DNA from 2 places in the Moheibacter stercoris genome. Region 2 is predicted to be linked to the other one. Evidence: riboswitches for the same ligand, from Rfam matches in the RefSeq annotation. Region 2 holds a riboswitch; the other holds the start of a gene.
What was found. A riboswitch is a leader RNA that binds a small molecule or an ion and turns the genes downstream of it on or off. The one in region 2 is predicted to bind cobalamin.
Positions count from the first base shown of each region.

Region 1: it holds a riboswitch for cobalamin, as region 2 does, so the genes downstream of both, ABID46_RS00745 (TonB-dependent receptor plug domain-containing protein) here and ABID46_RS06015 (TonB-dependent receptor plug domain-containing protein) in region 2, are expected to answer to the same signal.

Region 1 covers NZ_JBEPMO010000001.1:161,452-169,816, reverse strand. Annotated here, with positions in the region: gene trmB (tRNA (guanosine(46)-N7)-methyltransferase TrmB) at 96-773, shown strand; gene ABID46_RS00760 (M20/M25/M40 family metallo-hydrolase) at 785-2,233, shown strand; gene ABID46_RS00755 (TM2 domain-containing protein) at 2,295-2,567, opposite strand; gene ABID46_RS00750 (DUF4870 domain-containing protein) at 2,600-2,920, opposite strand; cobalamin riboswitch at 3,017-3,192, shown strand; gene ABID46_RS00745 (TonB-dependent receptor plug domain-containing protein) at 3,227-5,044, shown strand; gene ABID46_RS00740 (YncE family protein) at 5,047-6,126, shown strand; gene ABID46_RS00735 (DUF6263 family protein) at 6,215-7,024, shown strand; gene ABID46_RS00730 (DNA polymerase III subunit) at 7,069-8,193, opposite strand; gene ABID46_RS00725 (prolyl oligopeptidase family serine peptidase) at 8,290-8,365, shown strand, end outside.
Region 2 covers NZ_JBEPMO010000005.1:83,404-91,768, forward strand. Annotated here, with positions in the region: gene ABID46_RS05975 (ATP-binding protein) at 1-557, opposite strand, end outside; gene ABID46_RS05980 (SIR2 family protein) at 560-1,765, opposite strand; gene ABID46_RS05985 (hypothetical protein) at 1,792-2,490, opposite strand; gene ABID46_RS05990 (hypothetical protein) at 2,681-3,268, shown strand; gene cobC (alpha-ribazole phosphatase) at 3,284-3,844, opposite strand; gene ABID46_RS06000 (adenosylcobinamide-GDP ribazoletransferase) at 3,829-4,599, opposite strand; gene cobT (nicotinate-nucleotide--dimethylbenzimidazole phosphoribosyltransferase) at 4,604-5,614, opposite strand; gene ABID46_RS06010 (DUF6580 family putative transport protein) at 5,619-6,188, opposite strand; cobalamin riboswitch at 6,317-6,500, opposite strand; cobalamin riboswitch at 6,649-6,837, shown strand; gene ABID46_RS06015 (TonB-dependent receptor plug domain-containing protein) at 6,873-8,365, shown strand, end outside.

The sequences.
Region 1 (8,365 bases), on a different contig from region 2:
AATATAGGGTTGTTTTTTATTTCTACAAATAAAATTTTCAAAATTGCATAAAAAAAAATTCTACCTTACTTTCGCCACTTGATTTACAAAGAATTATGGGGAAGAATAAATTGAAACGTTTTTCAGAAAACAAAACATTTGGAAACGTTTTTCAACCCACTCGAGCTGAAATGATTGAGGGGTTTGAAATGAAAGGGAAATGGCATCAAGAGTTTTTTAAAAATAACAATCCGATTGTTTTGGAGTTGGGATGTGGGAAAGGTGAATACAGTGTTTCATTAGCCGAAAAATATCCGGACAAAAATTTTATTGGAATTGATATCAAGGGAGCACGTTTCTGGAGAGGAGCAAAAACAGCGATTGAAAGCGGGATGAACAATGTTGCGTTTGTTCGAACTCAAATTGAATTGATAGATTATGCTTTTGCTGAAAACGAAGTGAGCGAAATCTGGATTACTTTTCCAGATCCTCAAATCAAATTCAGAAGAACCAAACATCGTTTGACACATCCAGATTTGTTGCGTAAATACCATCATGTATTAAATAAGGATGGAATTGTTCACTTGAAAACAGACAGTGAATTCTTGCATGGTTATACACATGGAATTATCCAAATGGAAGGGCATGATGTTTTGATTTCAAGTCACAATGTGTACCATCCGGACAACAAAGAATTACCAGAGGAAATCACCTCAATCCAAACCTTTTACGAGCAGAAATTTCTAGAAATCAATAAAAATATTACGTACATTCGTTTCTCATTAAATTATTAACACACAGCAAAATGAGAAAATTTATCCAATCGATAATGCTATTGGCATTATCGGCTCAACTATTCGCTCAATCGAGCGATTGGGTGTATGCCACAATGACCCACGAAAGTGCTTTGTCCCTTCAATCTAGTCATCCGTCTGGAATTGTAATTTTAGCAACCGAAGGGAATGTTTCTGCCGTTCAAATTCAACACCAATTGGCTCCTTCTTTAAAATCAGGCAATTTACACGGACCAGGTTATATTTATAGGACTGATGCGCAGGATGCAGTTCAGGCGTTAACGAAAAATGCGCCCAAGAAATTCAATATTTTGGATTTCACCATTACCGAAGATATGTTTGTCAATGAAGTTTTGGGCATGGTAAGTCAAGAAAATTTAGGCAATACCATTTTGGAGCTAGAAAATTATGGCTCTCGTTTTCATACAACATCTTCTGGTAGGCAAGCAGCATTGGATTTAAAAGAAAAATGGCAAGAAATGGCCCAAGCTGCCAATCGGGAAGATATAACCGTAGAATTGTTTCAACATCAATTAACCCAACAACGTTCTGTAATTTTAACCATTCCAGGAACGGAAGTGCCCAATGAAATTGTGGTGATTGGAGGCCATTTGGATAGTGGGGATTGGTCGCTTCAAACCAATGCTCCTGGAGCCGATGACAATGCGTCTGGGATTGCAACGATGACAGAAACTTTGCGCATTTTACTTGCCAAAAATTTTCATCCGAAACGTACGGTTCAAATTATGGCTTATGCAGCAGAAGAAATTGGCTTGGTAGGATCCAATGAAATTGCGACGCAATATAACAATCAAAACAAAAATGTTGTGGCGATGGCTCAATTCGATATGACGAATTACAATGGATCGTCTGTAGATGTAGGATTGATTAATGATGCACAGTTTACTTCTTCTGAATTGAATTTATTTTGGGTGGAATTGATGGAACATTACAATAGTACAGGCGAGCATAGAATTACCTATGGAACCACAGCTTGTGGATACGGCTGTTCCGACCATGTGAGCTGGACCGAAAATGGCTATTTGGCTTCTTTTCCATTTGAATCTTCTTTTGGTGAACATAATCCGTTTGTGCATTCCGAAGAAGATACGTTTGCAGCCATGAACAATGATGCTTCACACTCGGTGAAATTTGTAAAATTGGCATTGGAATTTGTCATCGAAATTGCCAAAGTTTCAACCATGTCAACGCAAGAATTGAACAAAACAGATATTCAAATCGTTGTTCAAAACAGGGATTTGATTTACCAATTCAATTCATCTAATAAATCGTTGAATTCAATGGCAATTTACGATAGTTCTGCTCGAAATGTATTGAGTAAAAATCAACTAAACGCTTCGGGAAGAATTTCTTTACAAGGAATTCCTTCTGGCTATTACATTGCTGTTTTCAAGGACAATCAAGGGAAATCGCATTCCAAGAAGTTCTTATTGAAATAAAGAAAATCAAACTTTATAGAAATAAAAAACACCTCAATTAAGGTGTTTTTTTATGTGATTATTAAAACCATTCTTTTTGATTTCGAACGTAAGTTTCCTCAAATTCTTCATCAGATTTAGTCAAATATAAAACTCCTTCAATGATGCCAATTATGGCGCCAATTCCGCACATCAGACCTAAAATCAATTGAATAATTCCTGTTTTGGTATAACCCAAAAAGAACTTGTGAACGCCAAAGCCACCTAATAATATAGCAAGGATTCCAGCCACCAATTTTTTGTCTGATTTTTGATTTGTATTGGGTTGTTGAGGGATTTCTGAATGTACTTCCATATTGTTGAATTTTTGTTGGTATTGAAATATAATTAAACTGTTTTGAACCACTCTTGAAACTTTTCTCCCAAAATAGGAGACAATTTTTTCTCACCGTTTACGGCTCCCATAATTCCGATGATCCACATTAACAAAGGCAGAATTCCCGTTAATAAAATCATAAATCCTAAAAGTCCGCTAATGTTTCCAATGAACATACTTAGCGTATAAATCACAATAGCTGTTAAACTTATACCAATATTTTGGCGAATGTGAAATCTGGTGAAATCAGATTTGATTTTGTCCATCAAAATTGCCACAACTAAGCCTATTGGGCCAATATAACTCATTAATCCTATTGTTCTTTCGTCCATAATTTCGAAAATTTATACGTGAAACAAATGTAGCGAAAAACATCATTTTCGCAAGGTGGAAAACCGAAGTTTCTACAATTGATTGGAATAAATCCTTAACTTTGTCGTCCATTTTGGTGTTCCGATTCAGTCGGGATGAAAAGGGAATCCGGTTAAAATCCGGAGCTGTCCCCGCAACTGTAAGTTCAAAAATTACTACAAACCACTGTGCGCCGCGGCGTATGGGAAGGGAAAGAACGAGCCAGGAGACCTGCCAAATGGACAAACATAAAATTTATTGCTTTCGGCGGAAAAGCAACAAACACCATGAAAAAGAAAATTTTAGTGATGTGTTTTTTGGTAGGATGTCATTTTCTGCAGGCACAAGAGGAAACAGTTCAGTTAGACGAAGCCGTAATTTCAGATCGAAATTTGGTGCAATTTGTGGAAACCCAAACCAAAACGATTTTGTCAGATTCGATTTTGAATCAACATACGTCCAGCATGACAGATTTGTTGCAGTTCAATTCGTCCATTTACTTCAAAGAAAATGGTGCAGGAATGGTTTCTTCTCCTTCTTTTCGTGGAACGTCGGCATCGCATACAGCAGTTATTTGGAATGGAGTCAATGTGAATTCTTCCTTTTTGGGACAAGCAGATTTCAATGTTTTGAATATACATTCGGCAGATCAACTTGTTATTAAATCTGGAGGTGGTTCGGTAGCTTATGGAAGTAGCGCAATCGGTGGAAGCATTCATCTCAACAACGAATTAAACTTTCGAAAAGGTTTTGAGAATCAAATTTTGGCCAATTATGGAAGTTTTAATCGATATGGATTGAATTTTCAGTCGAAATATTCCGATGAAAAGATTAGTTTGAATTTTCAATTTGGACGAAATGGTTCGGACAACGATTTTAAAATTGCAGAGCAAAACCGAAACAACCGAAATGGACAATTTTACCATCAGTATTTAAGCGTCGCGACAGCCTACAAGTTAAATTCCAAAAACATATTAAAATGGTATGGAAATATTTCGGATTCAGATCGGAATTTTTCTCTTATTTCGGCCAATGCACAACCTTCTAAATACGAAGATTATTCGACCAAATCTATGCTAGAATGGGATTCGAAATTGGGAAAATTTCAGTCGAATTTGAAAGGAATTTATCTCGGAGAAAAATTTGAATATTTTCCTCATTCGCTATCCAGCTATTCAGAAAAAGGTGATGGAAAAACCTATATGCTGAAATACGATTTGGGCTATCATTGGAAAAATCTCTGGTTCAATTTGAATTTGGAGGCACAACATACAGAAGTTCAAACTTCTAAAATTGACTTTGCGAAACGTCAAATTGGTTCAGCATCTTTTCAAATGAAACATCGCATTTCATCCAAAATTCTGTACGAAGCAAGTCTCAGACAAGAATTATCAGATGTGTATACTTCGCCATTTTTGTATGCTTTGGGATTGAAATACAATCCGACTCAATGGTACGAATTGCGATTGAATACCTCCAAAAATTTCCGAATGCCTACGTTCAATGATCTGTTTTGGCCAGGTTCAGGAAATGAAAATTTGAATCCTGAAACTTCGGTTCAATATGAATTAGCCAATCAATTTCGATTGAAAAACTTAAGCTTTGGATTGATTGCGTATCAAAATTCGATCGAAAATTACATTCAATGGGTTCCAAGTGGCTCTTTGTCAGTTCCAGAAAATTTAGGAGAAGTAAGTATTTGGGGATTGGAATCAAACCTTAAGTACGATCAAAAATTTCATCATCATCGTCTAGAGTTTAACGCATCTTACGCCTATACAGAATCCAAAAACAAAGCTACCGACAAACAATTGATCTATGTGCCTTATCACAAATTCACAAGTTCAGTTGGGTATTCTTGGAAGGGAATTTCGGCTTTTTATCAATTTATGTACAATGGTTCTGTGTATACAGATTCAGGAAATAGAGATGAGTTGGACGGATATTCTTTGTCGAATATGGGAATAAACTATGGTATTGGAAAAACTAAACAATATCGAATTGGTTTTCAAATCTTAAACCTTTTGGATGAGGTGTATCAAAATGTAGAAAACAGAACAATGCCAGGAAGAAATTATAACATAACAATCGATATAAATTTTTAAAAATGAATAGACTTAATCAAATTTTACTAGCAGGAATCACAGTTTCATCTGTTTTTTTTACTTCATGTAGTAGCGACGATGATTCTTCTTCAAATAACCCAATTTTAGGCGATTTTGAAAACGGGGTTTTTATTTTGAATGAAGGAAACATGGGAAGCTCCAATGCGAGTGTGAGCTTTTTGCATGAAAATGGTCAATTGCAAAACGATATTTTTGAGGCAGTAAATGGTGGGCTTTTGGGCGATACAGCGCAAAGCATTTACTTGGATGATGACAAAGCCTATATCATTTTGAGTGGTTCTGGGACGATTGAGGTGGTAGATGCCGATACGTTTCAAAAGTTGGGTACGGTTTCAACAGGTTTGGCAAGTCCTCGATATATGGTGATTGAAAACGGAAAAGGATTTGTGTCCAATTGGGGAAATCCAGCCGATGCCAATGATGATTTTATTGCTGTGATCAATTTGTCTAATTATTCGGTTGAATCCACAATTCCAGTGGCAGAAGGACCCGAAAAATTGGAAGAAACCAATGGGAAAATTTATGTGGCTCATGCTGGCGGCTGGGGAACTGGAAATACCATTACGGTAATCAATTCGGCTACGAATTCGGTTCAAACGACGATTCCAGTTGGAGATATTCCAAATTCCATCGAAGAAGAAAATGGAAAAATCTATGTGTTGTGTGGCGGAAAACCTGCGTGGACGCAAGATGAAACTTTGGGAGGATTGTATGTGATTAATTCAACCAATCATCAAGTAGAAACTGTATTGAACTTTGCACCAGCAGAGCATCCTGCAAATTTGGTAGAAGAAAACGACCAATTGTTTTACACCATTGATGATAAAATTTTTAGAACAAATCTTACATCGACGACTTTACCAAGTTCACCGATTATTACTATGGGAACAAATGGAATTTATGGTGCTTATGGGTTTGATGTAAATGATGGAAAAATTTATGTTGGAGATGCAATGGATTATTCGTCCAACGGAAAAGTTCATGTATTTTCAACTTCTGGAGCCTTATTGAACAGTTATGAAGTAGGGAAATTACCCAACGGATTTGCGTTCAACGACTAATTAAATTCAAAAGAAATTATAAGAAACCTCGAATTTTTGTTCGAGGTTTTTTGTTTCGTTGTATATTGTACACTTAAACTAAACAACAATGAAAAAACTATTTTTTGTCTTACTCGGAGTAAGTTTACTTAGCACACAAAGCTGTAAAAACGCTCCCGAAGGCTCTCCAAGTGATGAACAATCCATTGAAACAGTAAGCTCAGATGGCATTGGGGATAAAGTGCTCATTCGCTTGAAACCCAAAGTGGGCGATAGCCAAAATACGCTTATGACCATGAATGTTTCATCGGAAGGTGATCAAAAAATGTCCATGGATATGGTGGCTAAGGTTGATGTGAACATTTCAGAGAAAGTAGAAGATGTCTATACCTACAACATGAACTATAAATCCATCAAAATGGACATGAGTGCTGGTGGTATGGAAATGAAATACGATTCAGAAAACCCAGGAAGTGATCCAATGGGTTCTATGATGCATGAACAATTCAAGACATTTTTGGACAAGCCAATGTCGATGAAAATGAATGATCGTGGGATGATTTCAGATTTTGTGATGCCTGGAAATATCGATGTAAGACAAGCCGGTGACTTTGGTTCATTCTCAATTCCATTACCAGAAGGTCCTGTTGGAGAAGGTGATTCTTGGGAGGCCACTCGTCCTATGCAAGGAACTGGAAACATGAACATGAAAATGACGGTCAATAAAATTACAGCCAATGATGTGGTCATTGATACAGATGGAGACTTAACGGACTCTTCTGGTGCTAATCTTGGAAAATTTACGGGATCTTATACACTTGATCGAAACAGCGGTTTGACCAAAGATGGAACCATGAACATGGACATCATAGCAGAAGGTCAAAAGTTGAAAATGAAATTGAATTTCAAACCACAATAATTCAATCTGGAAATAGAAAAAAGGCCCATAAGTTGGGTCTTTTTTTATGCCGATTTTTTATGAATATGTCGGGTTAATTTGATCGATAGATCGAGCAAAACGATTTTCGCATTGGCATTTCGTTCAATATGATACGAACTTTCATTGATTTCCTGTAAAAGATCTTCAATGTTTGCTCCATGAATAAAGGGTGTGAATTTTTCCCAATTAAATCCTTCAGCGCCTAATTTCATGAAAACTAAATTTTCGGCTTGATAGGTTCTCAATAAAGCTTGACGAAATATTTCAGAACAATAATTCAAAAATTGTTTCTGTTTTTCTCTTGGCCATCCGCTCAATTCATTGGACCAACTCACCAAATTTTTCAATACAGACGGATTTTTTGCTGCCATGAAAGCATTTCGTACCCATTGAACAAAATAAGATTCAAATTCTTCATTGGCCGAATCGATGTTTTTCAAGGCAATGTCTAAATTTCCATTGGAAGCCAAGGCAATTCGTTTCGCATCCAATTCAGGTAATCCTTTGGATTCTATTAAAAATTGGGCAATTTCTTCATCGCTTAAACGATTCAATTTCACCAATTGACATCGTGAAATAATCGTTGGCAACAAAAGATCTTCACGTTCCGTCACCAATAAAAAAATCGTTTTTTTAGGCGGTTCCTCCAACACTTTCAATAATTTGTTGGCGGTCGCATCGTTCATCATTTCGGGCAACCAAATGATGTTGAATTTGTAACTTCCTTCGTAACTATTCAAGGAAAGAAACTTCACAATTTCTTGGGCTTCGTGCACATTGATGGCGCCTTGCTTTTTCTCCACCTCATTGAATTCCAGCCAATCGTACAAACTTCCGTATGGGTTTTCGAGAATAAATTCTCTCCATTCTTTGAAAAATTGATTGCTGGTAGGAGTTTTGATTTTTTCGGTTGAAGTCACCGGAAACGTAAAATGAATGTCGGGATGCTGCAAAGTGGAAACCTTTTGTTTGATGGATTCACCTTTTTCAGATGCTAAAATTTCACCCGCGTACGCAATCGCTAAACTTAGTGCTCCCCATCCATTATTACCAGAAAATAACTGCGCATGACTAACGCGTTCATTTGCAATAGATTCTTTGAGTTTCTCTTTTATTTTCTCGTGTCCGGTTATTTTCTCCCAAATCATAGGTCAAAAGTAAGTTTTTAATTTATAAATTTGACTTTATTTGAATTTTGAAAAGGAAAATTCCACCTCTGAATTCTTAAAATTTGTAACAAAAAGATGAAAAAAAGAATCCTAATTTTAGCAAACCTTGCATTTTGTATGAGTGTGAATGCGCAAGATTTTAATGGGAAAT
Region 2 (8,365 bases):
CTTTTGCCACCTCCTGTAGTACCAACAACAGCGCAATGCCTAGCAAATAATGATTGTAAAGATAAATGGACAGGAACGTTCTTATCATAAATTAAATTTCCTAATTTGATGGTAGGTGAAGTTTCTAAATCTTCTGTTTTTACGCCAAATTTTTTAAAATGAGTCGATAAAAATTCTGACGAACAAATAAAAACCTTTGATCCAATCAATGGCAAGGAATTTACTCCTTTTTCTATATTTAAGGGGTTAAATAAATCGAATGATAAAAGAACTTCTAATCTACCAGTAGGGTGAAATTCTTTTGTGGAGAATGTTTTTTCACTCAATTCTAATCTTTCTTTTTCAGGTAAAGTTACTTCCAAAAGCTTGCATAGAAAACCTTTGTCCTCACCTTCAATTACAACATAATTTCCAACTAAGCCTCCTTTTAATATTTCAGAATTGTGGAAAAATGATTTCATTAATATAGATGAAGGAAAATGTATTTTTATAAAAGAGGGTGATACATGGTTAACATAGCCTAAAAAATGACTATGCAAGAATGGATTAATCTTCATTATTATATTGTTGGTAGATTGATAACTATTTGTTTATTAGTGTCATGATTATAGGTTTGTAAATCAGGATAATAATTAGCGAAATCTTCGAATTTTTCTGCAACTATTGAAATATTAGAATATGTTTTTGCTGCTTGAATAAAAGGTTTTAAGTTTTCATTATTTTCATCAATACTTCTATTAATTATCATTAATTGAAAACTAGGATTTTGCTCTAATGCTTCAATAATAGAAGTTACGATATGTTTATCTCCAAAGCTAAATCCAACAGTAATTAAGAAAACATTTTCTGTTCTTAAACTATTTTGAAATCTAGACATCATTTCAAAATATGGTTGTTCATATGAACTTTCGTATTTTGATTGATGCGGATAAATCATCAATGGCGACTCAATTCCTTCTCGTTGATAAATTTTATTGTCTTTCTTCTCCCAATTTACAGAACCATGTAACTTGTATAGATGGAAAACCTTCTCTATAAAATTATCTTCTTCTTTAACTCTACTCTGATTTCTACTCACAATATCAAAATCAAAATTACGACCACTAAAGACCCTAGGAATTCCAAATGAAAAGCCATCTATAACGGTGAAATTATTCTTACTTGCTGCTTGTTCAAACATAGTATCATAATTTAAAGTGAAAAGCTTAAATCTTGGAAGAGTAACTTTTCTTTTTGTCATTTTATTTAACAAAATAGAATGAGGAGCATTATCTGGCAATTTCAACATACATGCATCTTTGATAAAAACCTTAATCTTGTTAACACAATCTGCTAAATCTATAACCTCTTCATCGATATATGGTATAGCAGGAGTAGCCATAGATAAGACTTTTTCTAAATTTTTCACAATTTCTCCATCAGTCCAATAATCATCATATTTTATAACCTCTAAAATTTTATTAAAAATATTGGATCCTAATTCAGCTTCAACACCATCCCATAAACTAACCATCGATTGACCGACTTTACCATCTACACCCCAATCAATAGAGGATCCTGCACCAGTAAGCAAAACAAGATTTTCAAATTGATGGTTTAAAGTTTTGGAATACTTATTTCTTTTAGTTGCAACAGCATAATCAATTCTATTTTCTGTACTTTCTTTAAAATCATGCTCTTTACCATCAATAAAAACTTTTATGTCATCTTGATTTGAATCATCATAAGCTACAGAACTTTTATTATTTAGTAGAATTTGTTTCATTATATTTTATATTTAAAATAATATTATTATTGAATCAATTTCTCAATTTCTTCCAAAGTAGATTCAATAAGTTGTGAGTAATTATCACTTAAAAACTCTGAATACGATAATGTTTGAACATTATAAGTGTCTATTACAACACAATTATCCGTTGAAATTTGAAAATTGTCTGAGAAGTTTTCTTTCAAACTTCTATATAGCATTTCACAAAACATTGATAATTCAGATTTTTTATAACCATTTTTTTGGGGTAAAAGCCAAACTGCCCCAGCATACAATTTATCTTTATGTTGAAAACTGTAAACATATTGAGGAGTAACTTCAATCGGAAAACCTCTTATAGTAAGTATTTTTTTACCTCGTGGAATTTTTTCAGTATTTACATTACTATTCGGTAAAACATCTTTATGATTGAAATCTTTGAATGCGATTAAAATATCAATGTTTTTTTGATACATTGATTTGGTTTTTTTTTGATCAGTAGCTAAAAGCCGATTTGTTAAATCATTAATTTTATAATCTAACAAATTTTTGTTGTCTTGTTTAAAAACTTGGTAAATGCAACTTGTGCTTGTTGTCCAATAATCACCACCGCCACTATCTTCTTCCGTTTTTTTCTTTTCTTTAGGAATTCTAGTTTTTAATTTTAGCGCAAAATTCTTTTTGCTTTTTTCGGTTAATTTCCTGTGGAATTCAACCAATTCTTTCACCTTGATTTTTTGCATTAGAGGTAGTTGTAAACGTTTGAAATAGAGTAATTCAAAAATAGGAAGATATACCATTAAATACTACAGAAAGATATTAACATTTTATTCTAACATTTTGTTTTGCTTGAATTTAGTGAGAATAAAATATTTTATACGTTATAATTTCGTATTATTATAATCCAATTCAAAAATTACTAAAAACTACTAAATGAATTTTTTTAAAAAACTATTTTCAGGCAAGTCTCATAATCAGGATGAAAACAAAAATCGAGTACCTTTAAAAGAAGTCTACACCGAAGACTATCATGCCAAAAGATACCTAGAAGAGAAGCTTGACAAAAGCAATGAACTAGTAGATGGCTCTTTGAAAATGCTCAAAAGTTATTTTATTGACACCCAAACCGAGGAACCCATTGTAGAACCTATTAATCATCCTAAAAATATAGATGCCGCTGTGCAAGAGGGCATGGGTTTTTATCGTTATTGTAAACTTTTTGAGCAAGAAGATAAACAAATAGGATTAACCTTGACAATGGCTTTTTCCTTTTACATGGTTGAAAACTTTGGTTTCGTTTTATACAAAGATAAATCGCCTGAATATCCTTTGAGATTTATGACCTTGCAATTCAACAATGACGGTGGTGTTATTTCACTCTATCCTTTTGAATATTCCTTAAAAGTTTTAAATGGTGAAGCAAGTTTTAATGAACTTGTCGAAAAAGTCAAAAATAATCTTCAAACAATCCCAACCGCATCTGAGTTTTTGGATAAACTTAAAGAGGATTTATTTAATTGATGATAAAAAAAATTATCACTTTATCGAAACCAATTCAAAATTCATTTCTTTGGAGTACCTCAATTTCACCACACAACCATAACTAACTTGTATCTTAAAAGCATTGTTCAATGGAATTTCCAAAATGTGACTTAGAATACTCCGTATATTTCCTGCGTGGGTGAAAATGGCAGATGTCGTCGGCCCTATAGATAATAGATCTTGAAGAAATTCAACCGTTCTTTTTTGCAATTCAATAAAATTCTCACCATTGGGTGGCGAAACTTGAACAAAATCATCCATCCAATTGTTGAGTTCATCTTGTGGAATGTCCTTCCAGTTTTGAAGTTCCCACTCACCGAAATTCATTTCCATCAATCGAGGATCGATTTCTATTTGAGAAGAAAATTCCTTAGCAAGTTTGGTACATCGTTGCAAAGGACTCGAATAGACTGCATCAAAGGTTTCGGGTAATTTTTCACGAATGAATTCTAATTCTGACGAAAAAATATTCATATCCACCTCCAAATCGGTCTGGCCATAGCAAATTCCTTTAGCAACGGCTGGCGTTGTATGTCGGATCAAATAAATTTCCATAGCATATAACTAACGATCAAAATAACGACTTCATTGATTTGTTGTGCCGCCCCTAAACAATCGCCCGTATAGCCTCCAATCCATCTTTTGAAATAAGATTTCAAATAAGTGGTGACCAAAAAGACAGGAACGAGCAAAAGCAAAAAGTAAAAAGATCCTGTCAAGAGAAAGGCAGGTATCACCCAAATAGAAGCCATTAAAAAGTTTTGGATGCTTAGTTTTTTGGCAATGGGTTTGGATTTGCTCAATTCGTCTTCTCGTACATATTCATCCGTAAACATAATATACACTGCTGTAAATCGACTCAAAACACTTGCTAGAAATATTGTAATGATCGCATTCCAAATGTTCAATTCTACAAGTTCCACTAAAATGAAAAATTTAATGAGAATCAGAAAAACAGTCCCAATCACACCATAAGCTCCCGATTGGCTGTCTTTCATGATGTCGAGAATCTTTTGTTTGGTCCATCCGCCACCAAAACCATCGCACATATCAGCGAAACCATCTTCGTGAAATGCTCCTGTTATAAAAATAGAAGTTACCATGCCCAACAAAACCGCAATCGTGGTTGGTAAAATGAATTGTGTTGTATACAAAACAGTCACTACACCCAAGGCCACAATCCATCCAATTAGTGGAAAATAGCGTGTTGCTTTGTTTAGGTATTCTTGCGAATGATCAACCCATTTCGGACAAGGAATTCGTGTATAAAACATCAAAGCGGTGAAGAAAATTTGAATTTCGTTTCGCATCGCTTTAATCTTTATTGCTTACACCCGCCGACTCAAAATCGGACATCTCATTGAAAAATTTGATGGCGCTTTTAATCAACGGAAAAGCCAAGGCACAACCCGTTCCCTCTCCCAGTCTCATATCTAAATGAAGCAAAGGTTTCGCACCTAAAAAATCCAACATTCTTTGATGACCTTGTTCATCGCTTTGATGACAAAAAATCGCATTGTTTTGGATGTTGGGCTCAATTGATTTTGCACATAAAAATGCTGCGGTTGCAATAAATCCATCGACCAAAATCAACATATTGTGCTGATAACTTCGCAACATCGCTCCACAAATTTGCGCAATTTCAAATCCGCCAAAGGTTTGCAAAGCTTCCATAGGATTTTTGGGATGTGGATGATTGTTTTTGGCTTGTTGCAAAATGCGGACTTTATTTGCCAATCCTTCTTGAGATAATCCCGTTCCTTTTCCAATGCATTCTTCCAAAGGGAAATTCGTCAAAACATTCATCAGCATAGAGGCAGACGATGTATTTCCAATTCCCATTTCCCCAAAACCTATGCAATTGGAACCGTTTTGAAATACAATGTCCACTTGCTTTCCGGCCAATTCAAAACATTTCTCCAATTCTTCCTGCGTCATCGCAGGCGTATGAAGAAAATTATGGGTTCCTTTTCGAATTTTAGAATTGATTAAATCTTCGTTCTCTTCGAAATCAAAATTCACTCCCGCATCAATGATTTTTAAATCGATTTGATGTTGTCGACAAAAAACGTTGATCGCAGCTCCTCCTCTCAGAAAATTTTTCACCATCTCAGCCGTTACCGATGATGGATAACTACTTACACCCGATTCTGTGATTCCGTGATCGGCAGCGAAAACCAAGTGAGTGGGTTTCTGAATTTTGGGCTTCAATGTTTTTTGGACCAAACAAATTTGTTTAGCAAGGGATTCCAAGATTCCCAATGAACCCAAGGGTTTGGTTTTGAAATCAATTTTATGTTGAATGGCTTGTTCTAAATTCTCCATCTATTTAAGCCAATTCTTTTTTAGACAATGCTGGAATTTGTTTTTGTGCAAACGCAAACGTTCCAAATAAAACAGCTGAAAACAATAAATTTCCAATTAATGTTCCTTTGAAAAATGGAATTGCTGCTAGATAACAAGCGACCAAGCCTTCGGATGTTTTTGGATACATGGTTCCTGACATCCAAACCCCAAAATTGGACACCAAAAAGAAAATTATACTTGCCAAGAATGCTCCCGAAACGACACGTTGAATGTTGACTTTTTTGAATAGAAAGATTCCCATCAAAACAATCAGTAAATAACTTCCATACTGCCAATAAAATCCTTCGTAAAACCAGGTAAATTCCGGATAATAACTTGCGTACACCATGTTGTTGAGAAACAAATCACTTACCCAAGTAGTTAGTATGGGAATTAAATAGGCTTGCCATTTATGTGTGAAATAGGCTGCACCAAAAAGACCAATGGCCCCAAGTGGTGAAAAGTTGGGCATATGAGGAATCAATCGACTAAAAGCAACGATGACAATCATAAGACAAAGAATTCCAAAGCGTAGATGAATTGTTTTTTGCATACTATACTAATTTTATTTTTACTACTAAATGTTCTTCAACACCTTTAGCAATCGTAATAGTACACAAAAGAATAGGCCAATAATACCTTAATTGACCTGTTGACTTTTAGCTTCAATCCACGAAAGCATTGTCGTTATAAGATGAGGCAGGTCTCCTGACTTGTACCATTTTGCACACCTTCCCATACGCCTAGACGAACAGTGGTATTTTATGCAAAACATAGGGTACTTACAGTTGCGGGACAGTTTGTGATTTGCACACAATTCCCTTTTAATTTACAGTAATGTAAAACCTTATCGTTTAAAGAAGATATTGAAAAGAACGAATGAGTCGCAAATATAAGGTATTTTTGACTTAAACGAACATAAATACTGCATCTACAAAGGATTTAAAACAAGTTAGAATGCTAACTTAAAGTTAATTTCAACATTTTCCTCTTAGTTTCAAATTACAATTGCATACTTTTGCCAAAGTTTTGGTGCCCAAAATTTCAAAATTTGGGTTAAAAGGGAATTCGGTAAAAGCCGAAGCTGTCCCCGCAACTGTACGTTCATCAAAAGAGCTTTACTACAATCCACTGTACAATTATCGTATGGGAAGGAAAAAAGCTGAACAAGCCAGGAAACCTGCCAAAATAAGTTAATTTTTATTTTTTGCTTTCGGTGGAAAAGCAAGATAAGTATATGTACAAAGCACTTATTATTTGCTTTTACGTATTGGGGATGCAATACGTATGCGCTCAGGACGATACTATTTACCTGCAAGAGGCTATTTTGTTGGGCAAGAACCCTATTGAACAATCTCAAACGCAATCTGAAATAGTTTTATCGGACTCGATTCTGAAACGAAATCAACCTTCCTTAACCAATGTTTTGAATCTAAATACTTCTATCTATTTCAAAGAAAATGGAGTAGGAATGGTTTCCTCACCTTCTTTTAGAGGAACTACGGCCTCACAAACCATTGTTTTGTGGAATGGCATAAATATCAATTCTCAAACAACGGGTCAAACCGATTTCAATACGGTGAATGTTAGGGGTTTTGATCAGATAAAAATTAAAGGTGGAGCAGGAAATGTAGCAGAAACCAATAATGCTGTTGGCGGAAGCATCGAATTGATCAATGATTTGGCGTACAACCAAGGTTTTAATGCTGAAATCAATGCGAAATATGGAAGTTTCAATACGTATTCGACGACCATCAATACGAAATATTCGTCGGAAAACACAAGTTTGAACTTAGGTTTAAGTCGTTATGCTTCTGACAATGATTATACATTTTCCAATCAAACTTCTCGAAAAAATAGCAATGGACAATTTTACAATCAAAATCTAAGTTTGGGTGTGGGGCACAAATTGGATTCAAAAAACAGGCTTCGATTCTTGGGGAATCTTTTTCAAGCCAATCGTCATTTATCTGTAATAAATCCATTTGAAACCAAAAAGAAATACGAAGATTTCAATACGAGAAGTCTTGTTCATTGGGATTCCAAACAGAAAAAATTCTCAACCGACTTTAAGATTGCGTATTTGACTGAATCCTACAAATACTTTGAATCTTTAAATAGCGACAACTATGAGCCAGGAAAAGTCCAAACATTCACGTCTAATTTTAAATTGAGTTATCAGGCTAGGCAAAACCTTCGCCTCATTGCATTTTTAGAATACATACGCAATGATGGATTTAGCGGTACGTCTATGCAAGATCAAAGAAGACACATTGGCTCCATGTCCATTTCGGCTCAACATTGGGTAAATTCAAAATTCTATTATGAACTAGGCATTCGACAGGAATTAAGTGAATCCTATGGAAATCCAATCCTTTATTCATTGGGTGGAAGATTAAAATTGACTGATTTTTATGCCATTCGTTTCAATGGATCGAAAAATTTTAGAATTCCTACTTACAATGATTTGTATTGGCCAGGAGCAGGAAACCCCAATTTAATTCCCGAAACTTCCTATCAAGTTGAACTAACCAATGAAATCAAAACCAAGCCTGTTTTCTTCACATTTACCTTCTACCACAATTGGGTTGAAAATCTCATCAGATGGATTCCCAATTCAGGCGTTTTAGGAGGGATATTTTGGAAACCAGAAAACATAGCCAATGTTCATATTTACGGGTTGGAGGCCAATTTACAAGCAAAAAAATCAATTCAAGATCACCATTTCTC